Regions from separate parts of the Bradyrhizobium sp. 956_D2_N1_4 genome, predicted to be linked through region 4. Evidence: predicted binding sites of a transcription regulator. Region 4 holds the regulator's gene; each other region holds the start of a gene.
The links. The regulator LexA, encoded in region 4, represses DNA repair genes until DNA is damaged. The targets are predictions, from matches to a motif close to TGTTCNNNNTGTGTTCNG.

Region 1: a site for LexA is predicted at 861-878, ahead of AB7535_RS03250 (PA0069 family radical SAM protein). Genes of this name have one in related genera too.
Region 2: a site for LexA is predicted at 2,839-2,856, ahead of recA (recombinase RecA). Genes of this name have one in related genera too.
Region 3: a site for LexA is predicted at 1,748-1,765, ahead of AB7535_RS03665 (DUF3072 domain-containing protein). Genes of this name have one in related genera too.

Annotation. Positions count from the first base shown of each region.
Region 1 is NZ_CP197237.1:682,548-686,497, forward strand. Features, by position in the region: gene AB7535_RS03245 (phosphoketolase family protein) at 1-689, opposite strand, end outside; gene AB7535_RS03250 (PA0069 family radical SAM protein) at 900-2,063, shown strand; gene AB7535_RS03255 (VOC family protein) at 2,087-2,542, shown strand; gene AB7535_RS03260 (ribonuclease HII) at 2,619-3,470, shown strand; gene AB7535_RS03265 (glycosyltransferase family 39 protein) at 3,570-3,950, shown strand, end outside.
Region 2 is NZ_CP197237.1:4,498,609-4,502,558, forward strand. Features, by position in the region: gene gcvP (aminomethyl-transferring glycine dehydrogenase) at 1-422, shown strand, start outside; gene AB7535_RS21410 (hypothetical protein) at 631-1,563, opposite strand; gene recA (recombinase RecA) at 1,658-2,746, opposite strand; gene AB7535_RS21420 (hypothetical protein) at 3,378-3,551, opposite strand; gene AB7535_RS21425 (hypothetical protein) at 3,844-3,950, shown strand, end outside.
Region 3 is NZ_CP197237.1:769,779-773,728, reverse strand. Features, by position in the region: gene AB7535_RS03695 (HWE histidine kinase domain-containing protein) at 1-112, shown strand, start outside; gene AB7535_RS03690 (hypothetical protein) at 201-506, opposite strand; gene AB7535_RS03685 (hypothetical protein) at 563-820, shown strand; gene AB7535_RS03680 (hypothetical protein) at 917-1,162, shown strand; gene AB7535_RS03675 (hypothetical protein) at 1,261-1,446, opposite strand; gene AB7535_RS03670 (hypothetical protein) at 1,465-1,686, opposite strand; gene AB7535_RS03665 (DUF3072 domain-containing protein) at 1,802-1,996, shown strand; gene AB7535_RS03660 (DUF6496 domain-containing protein) at 2,068-2,367, shown strand; gene AB7535_RS03655 (hypothetical protein) at 2,380-2,742, opposite strand; gene AB7535_RS03650 (Do family serine endopeptidase) at 3,014-3,950, opposite strand, start outside.
Region 4 is NZ_CP197237.1:3,645,421-3,649,370, reverse strand. Features, by position in the region: gene AB7535_RS17120 (GAF domain-containing protein) at 1-360, opposite strand, end outside; gene AB7535_RS17115 (hypothetical protein) at 585-1,019, opposite strand; gene AB7535_RS17110 (hypothetical protein) at 1,212-1,487, opposite strand; gene lexA (transcriptional repressor LexA) at 1,695-2,396, opposite strand; gene AB7535_RS17100 (molybdopterin molybdotransferase MoeA) at 2,573-3,784, opposite strand.

The DNA of each region.
Region 1 (3,950 bases), 3.0 Mb from region 4:
CGGAACAGGTCGCGGATCTCCGCGTCGCGCATCCGTCCGAGCACGGACGGGTTCGCGATCTTGTAACCGTTGAGGTGCAGGATCGGCAGCACGGCGCCGTCATGGGCGGGATTCAGGAACTTGTTTGAGTGCCAGGACGCCGCGAGCGGGCCGGTTTCCGCCTCGCCATCGCCGACGACGCAGGCGACGATCAGGTCGGGATTGTCGAATGCGGCGCCATAGGCATGCACCAGCGCGTAGCCGAGCTCGCCGCCTTCGTGGATCGAGCCCGGCGTTTCCGGCGCCGCGTGGCTCGGAATGCCGCCGGGGAAGGAGAACTGCCTGAAAAGTTTTCGCAATCCGTCCGTATCGCGCGCGACGTCAGGATAGATCTCGCTGTAGCTGCCTTCGAGATAGGTGTTGGCCACCATGCCCGGGCCGCCGTGGCCGGGACCGCAGATATAGAGCACGCTGACATCGAGCGCGCGGATGACGCGGTTGAGATGGGCGTAGATGAAGTTCAAACCGGGCGTCGTGCCCCAATGTCCGAGCAAGCGCGGCTTGATGTGCTCCGGCCGCAACGGCTCGCGCAGCAGCGGATTGTCGAGCAGATAGATTTGCCCGACGGAGAGGTAGTTCGCGGCGCGCCAATAGCGATCGAGCAGATCGAGCTCGCTGCTCCCTGAGGCCGATTGTCGTTGATTTGTCATGTTCCTGCTGACTTTCACCCAGCGATCGTCACCAACTTTGTTCCGGTGCGATTGATCCCTGTCCGGCATCGAACAGGATCGCCGCGACCGGTGTGTTGCGTGAGGTCAAAGGACCGCGCCCGAAATTTGGGCGGCTACTGTGCATGGGGTTGTTTTTCAGTTTTTTGTTTGTGTTCTTGATTTGTTCCTTTGGCGTGCTATCTTGGCTTCATGAGTCCAGCATCCTCTCATGCTCTCAAGCACCCGCCGGTCACGGCGCCCTCCGAGCCGGCGGGTGCGGACTCTGATTTTCCCGAACTGGCGGTCGCCATCGACAAACAGCGCAGGCGAGGGCGGGGCGCCCAGTCCAATGCCAGCGGCCGCTTCGAGGCCGAGGCCCGCGTCGCCTTCGACGATGGCTGGCAGAGCCTGGAGGAGCTGCCGCCGTTCAAGACCACCGTTGGCGTCGACACCTCGCGCAAGGTGATCACCCGCAACGAATCCCCCGATATCGGCTTCGACCGCTCGATCAATCCCTATCGCGGCTGCGAGCACGGCTGTGTCTATTGCTTCGCGCGGCCGACGCACGCCTATCTCGGCCTGTCGCCGGGGCTCGACTTCGAGTCAAAGCTGTTTGCCAAGCCCGAGGCGCCTTCGCTGCTCGAGAAGGAGCTGGCCGCGACCGGCTACGAGCCGCGGATGATCGCGATCGGGACCAATACCGATCCGTATCAGCCGATCGAGCGCGAGCGTAAGATCATGCGCGGCATTCTCGAAGTGCTGGAGCGCGCCGGCCATCCGGTCGGCATCGTCACCAAGTCGGCGCTGGTCGTGCGCGACATCGACATTCTCGCGCGGATGGCCAAGCGCAACCTCGCCAAGGTCGCGATCTCGGTCACCTCGCTCGATCCAAAACTCGCGCGGACCATGGAGCCGCGCGCGGCGACGCCGCCGAAGCGGCTGGAGGCGCTGAAGCAGCTCTCGGAGGCCGGCATTCCGACCACCGTGATGGTCGCGCCCGTGATCCCCGCGCTGAACGATTCCGAGATCGAGCGCATTCTCGATGCCGCCGCCCATGCCGGCGTCAAGGAAGCCTCCTATGTGCTGCTGCGGCTGCCGCTGGAGGTGCGTGATCTCTTCCGCGAATGGCTGATGGCCAACTATCCGGACCGCTACCGCCACGTCTTCACCCTGATCCGCGACATGCGCGGCGGCCGCGATTACGACGCGAAATGGGGTGAGCGGATGAAGGGCACCGGACCGATGGCCTGGACCATCGGCCGCCGCTTCGAGATCGCCTGCGACAGGCTTGGGCTGAACAAGCGGCGCTCCAAGCTGACGACGGATCACTTTGCGAGGCCGAAGCGGAACGGCGATCAGCTCAGCCTGTTCTGACCGGGAAGCGAAAGAGGCGTAGCATGAGCCAGGAACTTGCCGCGCCGGTGCCGCGGCTCACCGTCATCACACTGGGTGTGAGCGACATTCGCGCCAGCATCGCCTTCTATGACGCGCTCGGCTTCTCGCGTCGGCTGAAGGGGACCGGCGAGGCCGTCGCCTTCTATGATACCGGTGGTCCGGTGCTGGCCCTGTTTCACTGGGATAAGCTCGCGGCCGATGCCAAGTTGCCGGACAATCCGAGGCCCGCGACCTTCCGCGGCATCACGCTCGCCTGGAACTGCGCCACGCGCGGCGAGGTCGATGCGGTTCTGGCCTTCGCCGTCGGCAAGGGCGCGGCACTGCTGAAAGCGGCGCATGAGACCGACTACGGCGGTTATTCCGGCTATTTCGCCGACCCCGACAGCCATCCCTGGGAGGTCGTGGTCGCGCCGGGCATCGAGGTCGGTGAGGACCGGCGGGTGCATCTGGCAGAGTAGGCGGCTGGTCTGAATAACGGGAATTGTCCGGGGTTCCCGGTTGCGCCGGCCGGGCCGCTTGCGCACGATCCCGGCCATGATTCGGGACAAGTCGACCAGGAAGCCGACCAAAGACGCGCCAGAGAAGGGCGCGTCGAAGAAGAATGCCGCCAAGAAGGCAGCGCTTGCGAAGGCGGCCAAGGGGGCGGCCGGTAGGCAGCGCGCCATCATCGCCGTCGCCTCGCCGAGCTTCCGCCGCGAGCGCGCGCTGATCAAGCGTGGCATCTGGCCGGTTGCCGGCTGCGACGAGGCCGGCCGCGGGCCTCTGGCTGGTCCCGTGGTGGCGGCCGCCGTGATTCTCGATCCCGACCGCATTCCGCGCGGCATTGACGATTCCAAGCGCCTGACGGCCGAGGAACGGGAAAGACTGTTCGACAAGATCTGCGCCACCGCGCAGGTGTCGGTCGCCGTCGCCTCGCGCTCCCGGATCGACCGCGACAACATCCTGCGTGCCTCGCTGTGGGCGTTGAAGCGCGCCGTGGTGGCGCTGCCCGACACGCCGCGTCATGTGTTTGTCGACGGCCGCGATCGGCTCGACACCGCCTGCGACTGCGAGGCCGTGATCGGCGGCGACGGCATCGTCCTGTCGATCGCCGCCGCCTCGATCATCGCCAAGGTAACGCGCGACCGGCTGATGTGCGCGCTGGCGCAGGACTGCCCCGGCTACGGTTTCGAGCAGCACAAGGGCTACGCCGTTCCCGAGCACCTCGACGCGCTCGACCGCCTCGGCCCCACCGTCCACCACCGCAGCTTCTTCGCCCCCGTCGCCGCCGCCCGCGCCAAGCACATGCCCTGGACGGTCGAGCCGGTGCGGGACTTGTTTGCGGTGACCGAGATGGACGTGCAGGTGGAAGCAAGCGTTGAAATTGATGCGCCAGCGGGCCTCTAGGGCAGACGGTCGTTGCCACAACGCGCAGCGCCCTTTATCAAAACAGATGTGAGCGAATAGGGCCGGCTGGACGGGTTGGCTGCATCTTTCGGACGTTGTATGCGGTTTACCTCCCTGGTCATCGAGCTCATTCGCGCCCGGCCGCGGCTGATCGTGTGGATCGCCGTGCTGCTCCAGGCCGCGATGTGGCTGTTCGTGGCGCTGGTGTTCTATCGCAGCCCGCCCGGCACCCTCGCGACCCTGCTCGCCTTCGGGCGCGAGTACCAGGTCGGTACTGATCTGGGCCCGCCGCTCCCGGTCTGGCTCGCCGACATCGCCTATCGCGCCGCCGGCGGCCACATGTTCGGCGTCTATGTCCTCGCCCAGCTCTGCGAGGTCGCGACCTTCATCGCGCTCTATCATCTCTCCCGCGCCGTGGTCGGCTCACAGCAGGCGGTGCTCGCCGTGCTGCTGACCATGACGGTGCTGGCCTTCTCCTCG
Region 2 (3,950 bases), 850 kb from region 4:
CGTCGGGCGTCACCGTGGACGACATCGCAAAACGCCTGATCGATTACGGCTTCCATGCCCCGACCATGAGTTTTCCGGTGCCGGGGACGCTGATGATCGAGCCGACCGAGTCGGAATCGAAGGCGGAGCTGGACCGGTTCTGCGACGCCATGATCGCGATCCGGAAGGAGATCGCCGAGGTCGAGGCCGGCCGCTTCAAGATCGAGGCTTCGCCTTTGCGTCACGCCCCGCACACCGTGCACGACATCGCGGACGACGATTGGAATCGCGCCTACACCCGCGCCGAGGGCTGCTTTCCCGACGGCGTCTCGCGCACCGACAAATACTGGTGCCCGGTCGGTCGCGTCGACAACGTCTATGGCGACCGCAACCTGGTGTGCTCGTGCCCGCCGGTGAGCGATTACGCGGAAGCGGCGGAGTAAGGGATCGTAGCTTCGTAGGGTGGGCAAAGCGACTTGTCCGCCGTAGCTCGAAGAGCGAAGGCGGAAGCGTGCCCACCACCTTTATGCGCGTTGGAATATGGTGGGCACGGCGCTTGCGCGCCTTTGCCCACCCTACGTCCCCGAACGCGTATCAAGGGTGCAACGAGCGAACGGTTCTGTCGGTCCCAACGCCACAGCCGTTCGTTGGTCAGAAGCGTTCCGCCCCACCAGCGTCTGATCGGGGTTTGACGGCGGAAATCCTCCCGGCCTTCAAGGACCGCTTCCCCAAATTCGGTGAGCGATAGCCGGCTTCGGCGAAAGGCGGCGTTGCGGCCTCGCGCGGGGCCAGCGTCGCGAGTTTCGGATCGAGACCCGTGATCACCGGCATTGGGCCGGACCCAAGCCCTTCGAGCAGCGGGCCCAATTCCCATTGATCGAACACGCGCGTTTGCAGCGGACCGTCCGGTTGAAACAGCTCCTTGGTACGGTTGTGCCCCCGCGCAATCAGGTCGAGAAGCCGCGCTTCCGTCGTACCTAGTCCGGTGATTGGTGATGGCAGTTCTGCCAGCAATTGTTCCATCGCAGGCTTCAGGAAGGGCAGCCTGGGGAAATCCCTGCCGAGCAATCCGAAACAGAGCTCCGGCGTTGGCGCCCGGTAGGCTTCCCAGGCCATGTTGGCGATCTCGAAGTCGCAGTCCGCGACCTCCAATTCCCGCACCATACGATCGCGAAGCTCTGTGCCGTCCGCTCCGCGCAGATCGAAATTGACACGTCGCAATCTCAGACGATCGGTGATCGATGGATGGGACCGCAAATAATCGAGGATCCAGATCAGTTGCAACTGACTATTGGGCTCAGGGTCGAACCACAGCTCGATGAGATCGACGCCATAGGTCTCGCAAAACCAAATCAGGCCTGTCTCTTTGTGCGCGAGACCGGTCTGAGGCAACCGGCCAACAAGATCGGACCAACGCACCTCCGGATCGCCTCTGACATAGCCTCCCGTCAGGTATTGCTCGAGGTGATGCGAGGTAGGCAGTGGCCCCGAAACGAAGCGAAAGATGAACGGCACGACCATGTCGGCGCGATCCGCATGGGCAAGACCGACGCCGGACGAACTGGTCAGGATCACGCGTTTCATCGCGAACGCCCCACAAAACGAAACGGGCACTGACGACGTCGGCAACTCAACGTCCTCAGCGCCCGCTCCTCGCGAAAGTTCTTCGCGTTAGGCCTTACTCGTCCGCCGGCTCCTCGCCGTCGGCGTCACGCTCCGGTGCACCGGCGAGAATCTGCTCGGCGATCAGGCCGGAGTTCTGGCGGATCGAGGTCTCGATCTTGGCGGTGATGTCGGGGTTGGCTTTCAAAAACGCTTTCGAGTTCTCGCGGCCCTGGCCGAGGCGCTGGCTGTCATAGGAGAACCAGGCGCCGGACTTTTCGACGATGCCGGCCTTGACGCCGAGATCGAGGATCTCGCCCATCTTGGAGACGCCCTCGCCGTACATGATGTCGAATTCGACCTGCTTGAAGGGCGGCGCCAGCTTGTTCTTCACCACCTTGACGCGCGTCGTGTTGCCAACCACTTCGTCCCGCTCCTTGATCGCGCCGATGCGGCGGATGTCGAGACGGACGGAGGCATAGAATTTCAGCGCGTTGCCGCCGGTCGTGGTTTCCGGCGAGCCGTACATCACACCGATCTTCATGCGGATCTGGTTGATGAAGATCACCATGGTGTTGGATTTGTTGATGGAGGCCGTCAGCTTGCGCAGCGCCTGGCTCATCAGACGGGCCTGGAGACCCGGCAGCGCGTCGCCCATCTCGCCCTCGAGCTCGGCCTTCGGCACCAGAGCCGCGACCGAATCGACCACCAGCACGTCTACCGCACCCGAGCGCACCAGCGTGTCGCAGATTTCCAGCGCCTGCTCGCCCGTGTCCGGCTGCGAAATCAGGAGCTCGTCGATGTTGACGCCCAGCTTGCGCGCATAGACCGGGTCGAGCGCGTGCTCGGCGTCGATGAAGGCGCAGATTCCGCCCTTCTTCTGCGCTTCCGCCACCGTGTGCAGCGCCAGCGTGGTCTTGCCCGAGGATTCCGGCCCGTAGATTTCCACGACGCGCCCCTTCGGCAGACCACCGATCCCGAGCGCAATGTCGAGCCCGAGGGAACCCGAGGACACCGCCTCGACATCCATCGACCGGTCGTTCTTGCCGAGCTTCATCACCGAGCCCTTGCCGAACTGGCGCTCGATCTGGGAGAGCGCGGCGGCCAGAGCTTTACTCTTGTCCATGGAAGATCCTTCGACGATACGCAGGGCAGTGTTGGACATTGGGTCGTGCTCCTTATGGCGAGGATTCGCTAGAGGGACAAACGATTGGCGGGGCGGGCCGGCGATAAAAGTAATGTACCCTATTTGTTCCAAGTTCGCAATATGTTCTTTCGCGGATTTTGGTACTGGCCTGTTTCCGGCGACATTGCCCTGGTTTGAAATGACACGTGGCCTGTTTTGTTCTGGGCCAACCATAAGGTGTATTCACGGGCGGAACACGCCGTCATATATTACCGAAATTTCCCGGGTCTGGCACAATCTGCATAGACGCTCGTTCCGATTGAGCGCAGGGTTCCCTCTCAATCGGGGGGTGACACCATGACCGAGCGACTTATTCAGACAGGTATTGTCACCGTAGGCACCGTGAACGCTGGCCTAATCGTCTGGCTGATCCTGATGATTTGAGGCCGCCTCAGTTGGCGGCCTCTTTTCCATCCAGCTTCTCATCGATGTAGGCCCGCGCTCCCTTTGAGGCCGCTCTAGTGGGAGCCATTCCTGCGAAGCGATCTCCTTGCCCGATCCTGGGATAAACAATCCATTCCCATTTTTCTTCGGTGAGTGGCCGGCCATAAAGCCGCCGTCCGGTGCGGTCCTATAGTGGCCCTACTTCGCATCTGCGAGTGGCCGGCATCTAACCGGCGGGTTTTTCTTTGTCCTCGTGCGGCTGCTCGCCACGGTTTTCGGCAGTCTGCTCCGGATCCCCGGGCTTCTTCCCGGCCATGTTCCCAGGATTGAAATGGTACTTGCCGTCCGGATTCTCGCCGGGCTGCTTCTCATTTGGATTTTTATTGTTGTCGTCGGCCATAAGGCTGTTCCTTTAGAGGGAGGAACAACATGCAACAGGGCGGGCAATCCCTTAGTTCCTACCAGTGGCCTACTTTGCAATCCCGAGTGGCCTATTTCGGCAGTACCCGGATGCTGGCCTGGTTTCCGAGCGCGGTGGCCTAGTTTGATTTTCGCGGTGGCCCGATTTGGATTTGAAGAACGGACCGCAAACGAATGTGTTCCGCTAAGCGAACATGAGGTGTAGAGTTCCGTAGAACTTCTGTGCCCCTTGAAAGTTTTAAGCAGAGCGAACTTTGTGACAGGAGGAAGTCATGAAGCGCTTCCGATTCAAACCGGATAGAGTGCTTGGAGAGCGGCTCATCAAGGAAGCCAGACTAGCGCGAGAAAAGGCAGAACAATTGCAGGCGGCCCCAGAGCA
Region 3 (3,950 bases), 2.9 Mb from region 4:
AGGCCTGTTGTGCCGCCTTGAGGTGCCGCTGACGCGGAAGACCGTAGCGCCGCCGGCCGCGAGCAAGTTCGACGTGGCTCCGTCCGAACCCCTTCAGCGGGCCTCAGGCTAGCGCGTTTGCGAGCGAAGTGGGCTCCGGTTCGCGCGTAAAGATAGGAATCTGGAGCTTCGGCCCTGATTCACTCAGAACCGATCATGATCTAGCGCGTCGCGGCGACCCTCATGCTCTGCATCGCCTGCGGTTCGTCAGCGACACGTCCTTCCAGCCAGGCTTCCGTTTGCGAAAGCTCGCGCAGCGCCCGCGCGTAACGGCGGGCTGCGCTCCGCTCGGCGCCGCGCGGCAGCCTGCGCGCCTTGCGCAGCATGTCCGCAGCCGCGTTGCGATAGGCCAGCGAGCGATAGAGAAAGACGACCTTACCCATATCGAATGTTCCCGTGTTGATGGCATTCATCCTCGCAAGACCGCCATGAACGTCGGATGAAGCGGGGAATGACAAAATCGTCATGACAATGGAACCCGCAATCGTCGCATGCGTTTTATGCCACACCGCGAGGCGGTTCCATGCGCGGGAAAAAGTCGCCGAGCCTCATCTCTCCGACCGGCGTCATCAAGCTGATGACGCATGCGATGATGGGCGCAGCCCTCGGCCTTGTCTTCGGTCTCGCCCTCGTCCTGTTCAATCCGGCCGTCGCAAATTTGTTGAACCACGGCGGACATTCGGCCGGCATGGTCTTCATCATCACACTGGTGACGACGTTCGCGATCGGCGCAACGCTCACGGGCCTCGTGTTCATCCTCGCCGAGGACAAGGAATTTTGAAGCGCGCGTGACGCGCACCGGGCGATTTCGTTCGGAACTCCTGCAGCAAATGGCGGTTGGCTGCCTGCGTCAATTCAACTCAGGGAGTTCCCGCGCATGAAAACCACCAAGCTCGCTCTTACCGTGATGTTGGCAACCGGCCTCGCCGCCGCTCCGTTCGCCGTGCAGGCCAAGTCGCATAAGGCCAAGCATGGATCCGCTATGTCCTCGTCGCAGACCACGGGTGCCAACACCAAGTCCTCCAAGGGCGCTGATCCCTCCGGTCAAGGTGGTTCTGGCCCCGGCTCCGACCAAGGCGGCACCATGACGAACAACAAGGGCGGCATGAGCAACACCAAGTGAGCTCCGGCCGACAATCAAAGGCCTCGCGGCGACGCGGGGCCTTTCGCTTTGGAGCTGGAGTTTGGAGCTAGATTGGGAATCCTTCCAGCGTCGCATCGCTAAAGCGGCCGTCCCGTGGCATTCGCCTTCACGAGATGCTCCAGCCGTGCACGTTTGCGTGCGATCAGGAGCTGCGCTGCGGCATCGTCGAGACCCTCGCGCTGCAATTGCCGGATGGCGGAGCCGAGTTCGAGAATTTCGGCGCGCAGTTTTAGAATCCGGTACGTGTCCGGGTCTTCTTCCACCGCACGCTCCCAAAATTCTCAGCGGCGCGCGATCACGCGCAGCGGACTACCGGATGTCGTTGCAGGACGAAGGCGGACCCGCTCGCGGACGTCAGGCAAGACATCGCCGCCACCGGCCGCCTTCCATTCGCCGATCAGCAGGTTGATTTTCCGGCGCAGATCCATCTGCGCCAGGGCCTTTTCTGTGCAGTCGCGGTCGCGATCGACGAGGTCGCGCACAGACACCTCGATGTCGGCCATCTCGAGCCTCAAGGCGCTGATTTTGCGTCGAATTTCATTAATTCTGTTGTCCATGGCTTGTTAGAACAAAATAAGAACATATAGTCAAGTGACGATTTGAGAACGGAGAGGCCAGATGCAGGTTCAGGGTAAATACGACGCCAGGGTTTTCCTCACGGAGCAGATGACGAGAGCGCAGGGGCTGAGGCTGAAGCGTCTGAGCGAGGAAGCCTATCAGCCCACTCAATACGATCGGGCTCTGTCCTCCACTGAGGCTGCGCGCCGCATTCGAGCGCTGGAAGACGAGATCGAGTTGGCGAACTCCTTCTGAGGAACGCGGCCAGCGCATTTGGAACGTAGGGTCAGTGATGCGGTTCTTTCCCGGGCCAAGGGAGAGAGTTGATGGCACGCAAGGCAAAGAAACGCCGCTACTCACGCAGCGCCAGCAGTGATGTCGAGCGCGAGATGCGCGGTTATAAGAAGGGCACCGCGAAAAGCGGCCCCGGCGGTCGTGGCGGACGCGTGAAGAGTCGCAAGCAGGCGATCGCAATCGGCCTGTCGGAAGCGCGCGCGAAGGGCAAGAAAGTCCCGAAGAAGGCGTCGAAGCGGAAAACGTCCAAGAAGAAGACAGCCAAGAAGACGGCCAGGAAGACGACCAAGACAACGAAGAAGACCTCGAAGCGCAAATCCAGCAAGCGGTAACGCCCACCCGCGTCAGATCATGCTGCCCGGCATGAAGCAGCGGATCGAAATCCCGAACGCAGTCTTCACCGGCCATACCATGGTGTGGCCAGCCCGGTTTGGCTCGGTGATGACGGCCTCATCAGGCACATCCACCCACTGCCCGTCGAGCCGCACGCGATAGTGCCCATCGTGCGATTCCCAATCGGGGTCGGATACAGCAAAGCCATCTGCATCCGAGCAGCAGGGCCCAAGATGGCTGCGCAAGCTGTCGAACCAGGGTTTCAGGGGCGAGTTGGCGTAGCGGCCATCGTCGCGCCCCAGGGCGCTTCCGGTCGTCAGGACAAGCGGCGCCACAAGCAGCGCACACCTCAGCGAGAGCTTCAATCGATCCATGTCGGCACCGATCAAATGCGAACCACCGGTTCCACAAGAAGGCCGGGCGTTCGAAGTTCCACTCCTGCAATTCGCCTGGGCGTCTTCATTGACGCCAAAGCCCAACACGTGATTCCGAACTGTGACGAGCGAACGCGGCTTTTTCGGACGAACCCGTCATCAACGCTGCCGTTAACGAGAATGTTATCGGCACCTGTGGGAATCTTCCAGACGCGCACGAAAAAGGCGGCCCGCAGGCCGCCTTTTGAGTTTGCCGCGGGAAGCGCGAGGCTTAGGCCAGCGGCACCGCGACGAACCGCGTCGCTTCCTGGCTCTTCACCTGCAACAGCACGCTGTTCTTGCCGGACGATTTGGCCTGCGCCAGCTCGGAGCGGACGTCACCGACATTGGCAACGGCCTTGCCACCGACATTGAGAATGACGTCGCCGGTCTGGATGCCGCGCTGCGCGGCGGGTCCCTGCGGATCGACCTCGGTCACGACCACGCCCTTTTGGCCCGCGCCCTGGACGTCGCCTGCCGGCGCCAGGCTGAGACCGAGGCGCGGCGTGCCGGTGTTCGGCTGCGCCTTGCCCTCGCCGGCCTTGACCTGCCGCTCGTTCGGCAACTCGCCGAGGGCGAGTGTCACCGTCTTGCTCGCGCCTTTGTGGAAGACGTCGAGCTTCACGGACGTGCCCGGCGCCAGGGTGGCAATGGTGCGGGCGAGATCGCGGGAGTCCTTGATCGCGGTACCGTTGACGGCGGTGATGACGTCGCCCGCCTCGATGCCGGCCTTCGCCGCGGGGCTGCCGTCCTGCGGATTGTCCACGATCGCGCCGCGCGCCTCCTTGAGGCCGAGGCTGTCGGCGATCTCGGCGCTCACCGGTTGCACCTGCACACCGAGCCAGCCGCGGGTGACCGAGCCCTTGTCCTTCAGCTGCGCGACGACGAGCTTCGCGGTCGAAGCCGGAATGTCGAAGCCGATACCGACCGAACCGCCGGAGGGTGAGAAGATCGCGGTGTTCACGCCGATCACGTTGCCGTTCATGTCGAAGGCCGGACCGCCGGAATTACCCTTGTTGATCGGCGCGTCGATCTGGATGAAGTCGTCATAGGGACCGTTGCCGATGTCGCGACCATTGGCCGAGACGATGCCGGCGGTCACGGTGCCACCGAGGCCGAAGGGGTTGCCGACCGCGACCACCCAGTCGCCGATGCGCGGCTTCTGGTCG
Region 4 (3,950 bases):
GGCATCGTTGTGCCAGAGCTCGATCGCGCCGACATGGGCCTCGTCATCGCCGCAGAACAGCACCATGACGGCTTGCAGGAATTCGCCTGAAAACACGGGCACCGCCACGCCGCAGGTCAGCCCGGCGGCGATAGCCTGATCGGTCCGCTTGAAATAGGAATCGGTGAATCTGGTGAGGATCACAGGGTGGCCGCTGGCCCAGGCCTTGCCGGGAAGCCCCTCGTCATATGCGAAGTGCAAATCTTCGCTCACGTCCCTAAACGCGGACAACCCTTCGCCGTAGAGGCCGCCGCCGAATTCCAGCCGCATGCGCGTGCGGTCAGGCACCCAGAGTTCAACGACGCGAATGAAGGTCTTCATCGAACGTGCCCGCCGTCCCAAACCGCACCAAGCATCGGCCATTTGGCTGCGGAACGGACGTTCAAAATTCAGGCAGGACAGCGCAAACTTCGTGCGGTGGGAGGCGCAACGGCGTGGTCCGCCCGATGGCGTTTCGCGGGGCACGAGCAACACCATCTCGCCGGCCTCGGCCGGCGATGGCGATTTTCAATCCTGGCCCGACCTGCCGGTCGGGAATGGCGATGTCAGCCGATCGGCAGGCGGGTGATGGTTGGCCGGCTGTCGGTGATGGTCTGCGGCTTGTGCTCGCGCTCGCCGAGCGGCTGGGTCACCGGTAGCTGCAGCACGGTCGCACGCTGGCCTTCGACCAGCTGCGTCACCAGCACGGATTTGCCGTCGGGGAATTCGATCGCATCATGATGGCGATCGGGAATGTGCGGATCGATCTTGCCGAACTTGCCGACGCGCGAATTGACGGTGCGCGTCCAGATCCAGCGATTGTCGTAGCGGACGTTGTCGGCGAAGGCGAGCTCCGTTCCCGGGAGCAGGCAGACCGCGACGGTCGGATCGGCCGCGGAGGCAAAGCCGCGCGTCGAGGTGCCGCGGAAAGTTGTCGTGACGATCGTCTCGCCGACTTCGGCGGGACGCGACGCGACGGCATGCAGGCTGTAGTCACACATCGGGTGCTCCTCATGCAGGGATGGCGACCCACGTCTCTTAATCGAGGCGCAGGCCTCTATCAGAGTGGAAATACCAAACGTTCTGCCGGGTTGTAGGCAAATCTACGGCTCGCCGCCGCAGGCCGCAATCACATTAACTTTCCCGAATCCGCCAGGAACAAAGCCCGCCCCTTTGCATTCTGCAGGCGCGTGTCAGCGCCCCGCAGGCGCCGACCAGCCGGAATATTGCCAGCCCGGCCGCGACGGTTGGTCGACGGCGTCGAGGGCCTTGCGGACTTGCTCGCTTACGGCGGTGTCCTTGCGGACATGGGGCCGCGATTGCGCGGCCAAGGCTTGCACGGCCAAGGCTTGCACGGCCAAGGCTTGCACGGCCAAGGCTTGTACGTCCAAGGCTTGTACGTCCAAGGCTTGCGACGCTGATGCTGCGATCAGCGCCACAGCAATTGTGCTCAGAACGATCCGGCGCATGACTTCTCCTCGAACCTGAAGGCCGCGAAGCAGGGCTGCTTCGTGCGGCGTGCCGAGGATTTACCGCTGGAGGAGGGGCCGGATAATCTGCGCGAAACCAGAAAGACTATCCAGCGGAAGCGGACAATCGTCCGCTCCAATCTCGGATCGGCGCCGCCGATCGAAAGCGCGCGGGGCGCCAAATAACCGATACCGGCACGTCCGGTATCAATACTTCCGGTACAGCCCGATCAGCTTGCCCTGGATCTTCACCCGGTTGGGCGGCAGAATGCGGACCTCATAGGCCGCATTGGCGGGCTCGAGCGCGATCGAGGCGCCGCGGCGGCGGAAGCGCTTGAGCGTCGCCTCCTCGTCGTCGATCAGCGCCACCACGATATCGCCGGTATCGGCGCTCTCGTTGCGCTGGATCAGCGCCATGTCGCCGTCGAGAATGCCGGCCTCGACCATGGAATCGCCGCGCACTTCGAGCGCGTAATGTTCGCCCGAGCCGAGCATGTCAGGCGGTACGCTGATGGTGTGGCTGCGGGTCTGCAAGGCCTCGATCGGCGTACCGGCCGCGATGCGGCCCATCACGGGGACCGCGACGGGGCGCTCGCCCTCGTCCGCCGGCGGGCTCGAAGTCGTGCGGACCTTGCCGAGATTGCCTTCGATGACGCTCGGCGTGAAGCCGCGGCGGCTGCCGGCAGCGGCCTGAAGCTCGGGCAGCTTGATCACCTCGATGGCGCGGGCCCGGTTGGGCAGGCGCCGGATGAAGCCGCGCTCCTCGAGCGCAGTGATCAGGCGATGGATGCCCGATTTCGAGCGCAGGTCGAGCGCGTCCTTCATCTCATCGAAGGAGGGCGGCACGCCGCTTTCCTTCAGCCGTTCGCTGATGAACCGCAGGAGCTCGTATTGTTTGCGCGTTAACATCTCGACCAAAATCCCCCGGTTGATGTCGTTCGATTCCGAGACGCTGAATTCAGCAGTAAGCCGCTACATTCTCGAAACAAATCATGAACAGACACTATATGTTCGATACATGTTCCGCAACTGCTTAATTTACCGTGAACGCGACAAAGTTCGCGGAACGCACGCGAACGAAGCGCTCAGACGGGCAGCCGCAAGACCTCGCAAGGCGTGCCGGCTTCGGCCTTCGACGCGAATGGCGCGCGCACGAGAAGTGCCTGTGCCGCAGCGAGATTCGCAAGCAGCGAGGAATCCTGGTGATTGACCGGAAGGGCGACGAGCGTGCCGTCATCGCGGAGCTCGAGGCGTGCGCGCAGGTAATCCTCGCGCTGGTCGTTGGCGCCGACATCGCGGCCGAGCACCGCGCGTTCGCGGCGGTGATGAATCATCGAACGGCCCGAAAGCGCGCGAATCAACGGCACCATGAACAGGAAGCCGCAAACGTAGGATGACACGGGATTGCCGGGCAGGCCGATCACGCGCATCGCGCCGAGCCGCCCGTTCATCATCGGCTTGCCCGGCCGCATCGCTATCTTCCAGAACGCCATCGAGATACCTTCGTCCCTCAGCGCCTGCTGGACCAGATCGTGGTCCCCGACCGACGCGCCGCCGGTCGTGATCAGGATGTCGGCGCCGCTCTCCCGCGCGCGGCCGATGCCGGCCGTGGTGGCCTCCAGCGTATCGGCGGCAACGCCGAGGTCGATGGTATCGGCGCCCTCGCTGCGGGCGAGCGCGTGCAGGGCGTAGCCGTTGGAATAGACGATCTGGCCGTGGCCCGGCGTCGTACCCGGCATCACCAGCTCGTCGCCGGTCGCGAGGATCGCGACCTTCGGGCGTCGCCGGACTGGCAATTGCGGGTAATTCATGCCGGCGGCGAGCGCGAGGTCGCGCTCGGTGAGCCGGGCTCCCTTGCGCAGCAGCACGTCGCCTTCCGAGAAGTCGACGCCGGCGGGGCGGATGTGCCGCCCCGTTACGGCGGCTTCCTTGATCGTTATGCGCTTGCCGTCCGCGATCGTGTCCTCCTGGATCACGACCGCATCAGCGCCATCGGGAACGACACCGCCGGTGAAGATACGCACGGCCTCGCCGGCGCCGACCGATCCCGCAAACGGGCGGCCCGCCGCGACCTCGCCAATCAGGGTGAGCTGGGAGTCGATCTTCGCCGCATCGACCGCGCGCACCGCATAGCCGTCCATTGCCGACATCGCCTGCGGCGGCTGCGTGCGCCGCGCGGCGACGTCGCGCGCGAGCACGCGGTGGAAGGCTGCGTCGAGCGCGATCATCTCTTCAGGCAGCGGCTCTGCGCCCGCCAGCACCGCAGCGAGCGCGTCGGAAACCGGCATCAGGGCCACGGGTGAAAACTCCTGCTGGGCCCGTTCGGGCAAATCGGCGGCGAGAGTTCTAGCCGAGTGCAGGCGCAGAGGCAAAACAGTGGCCGCGCAGGATGATTTATCCTGCGTCATCCGCTCTGCGATGAAGGGTGAGCATCAAGTCCGCCGCGGCATGATCCAGAAGGCG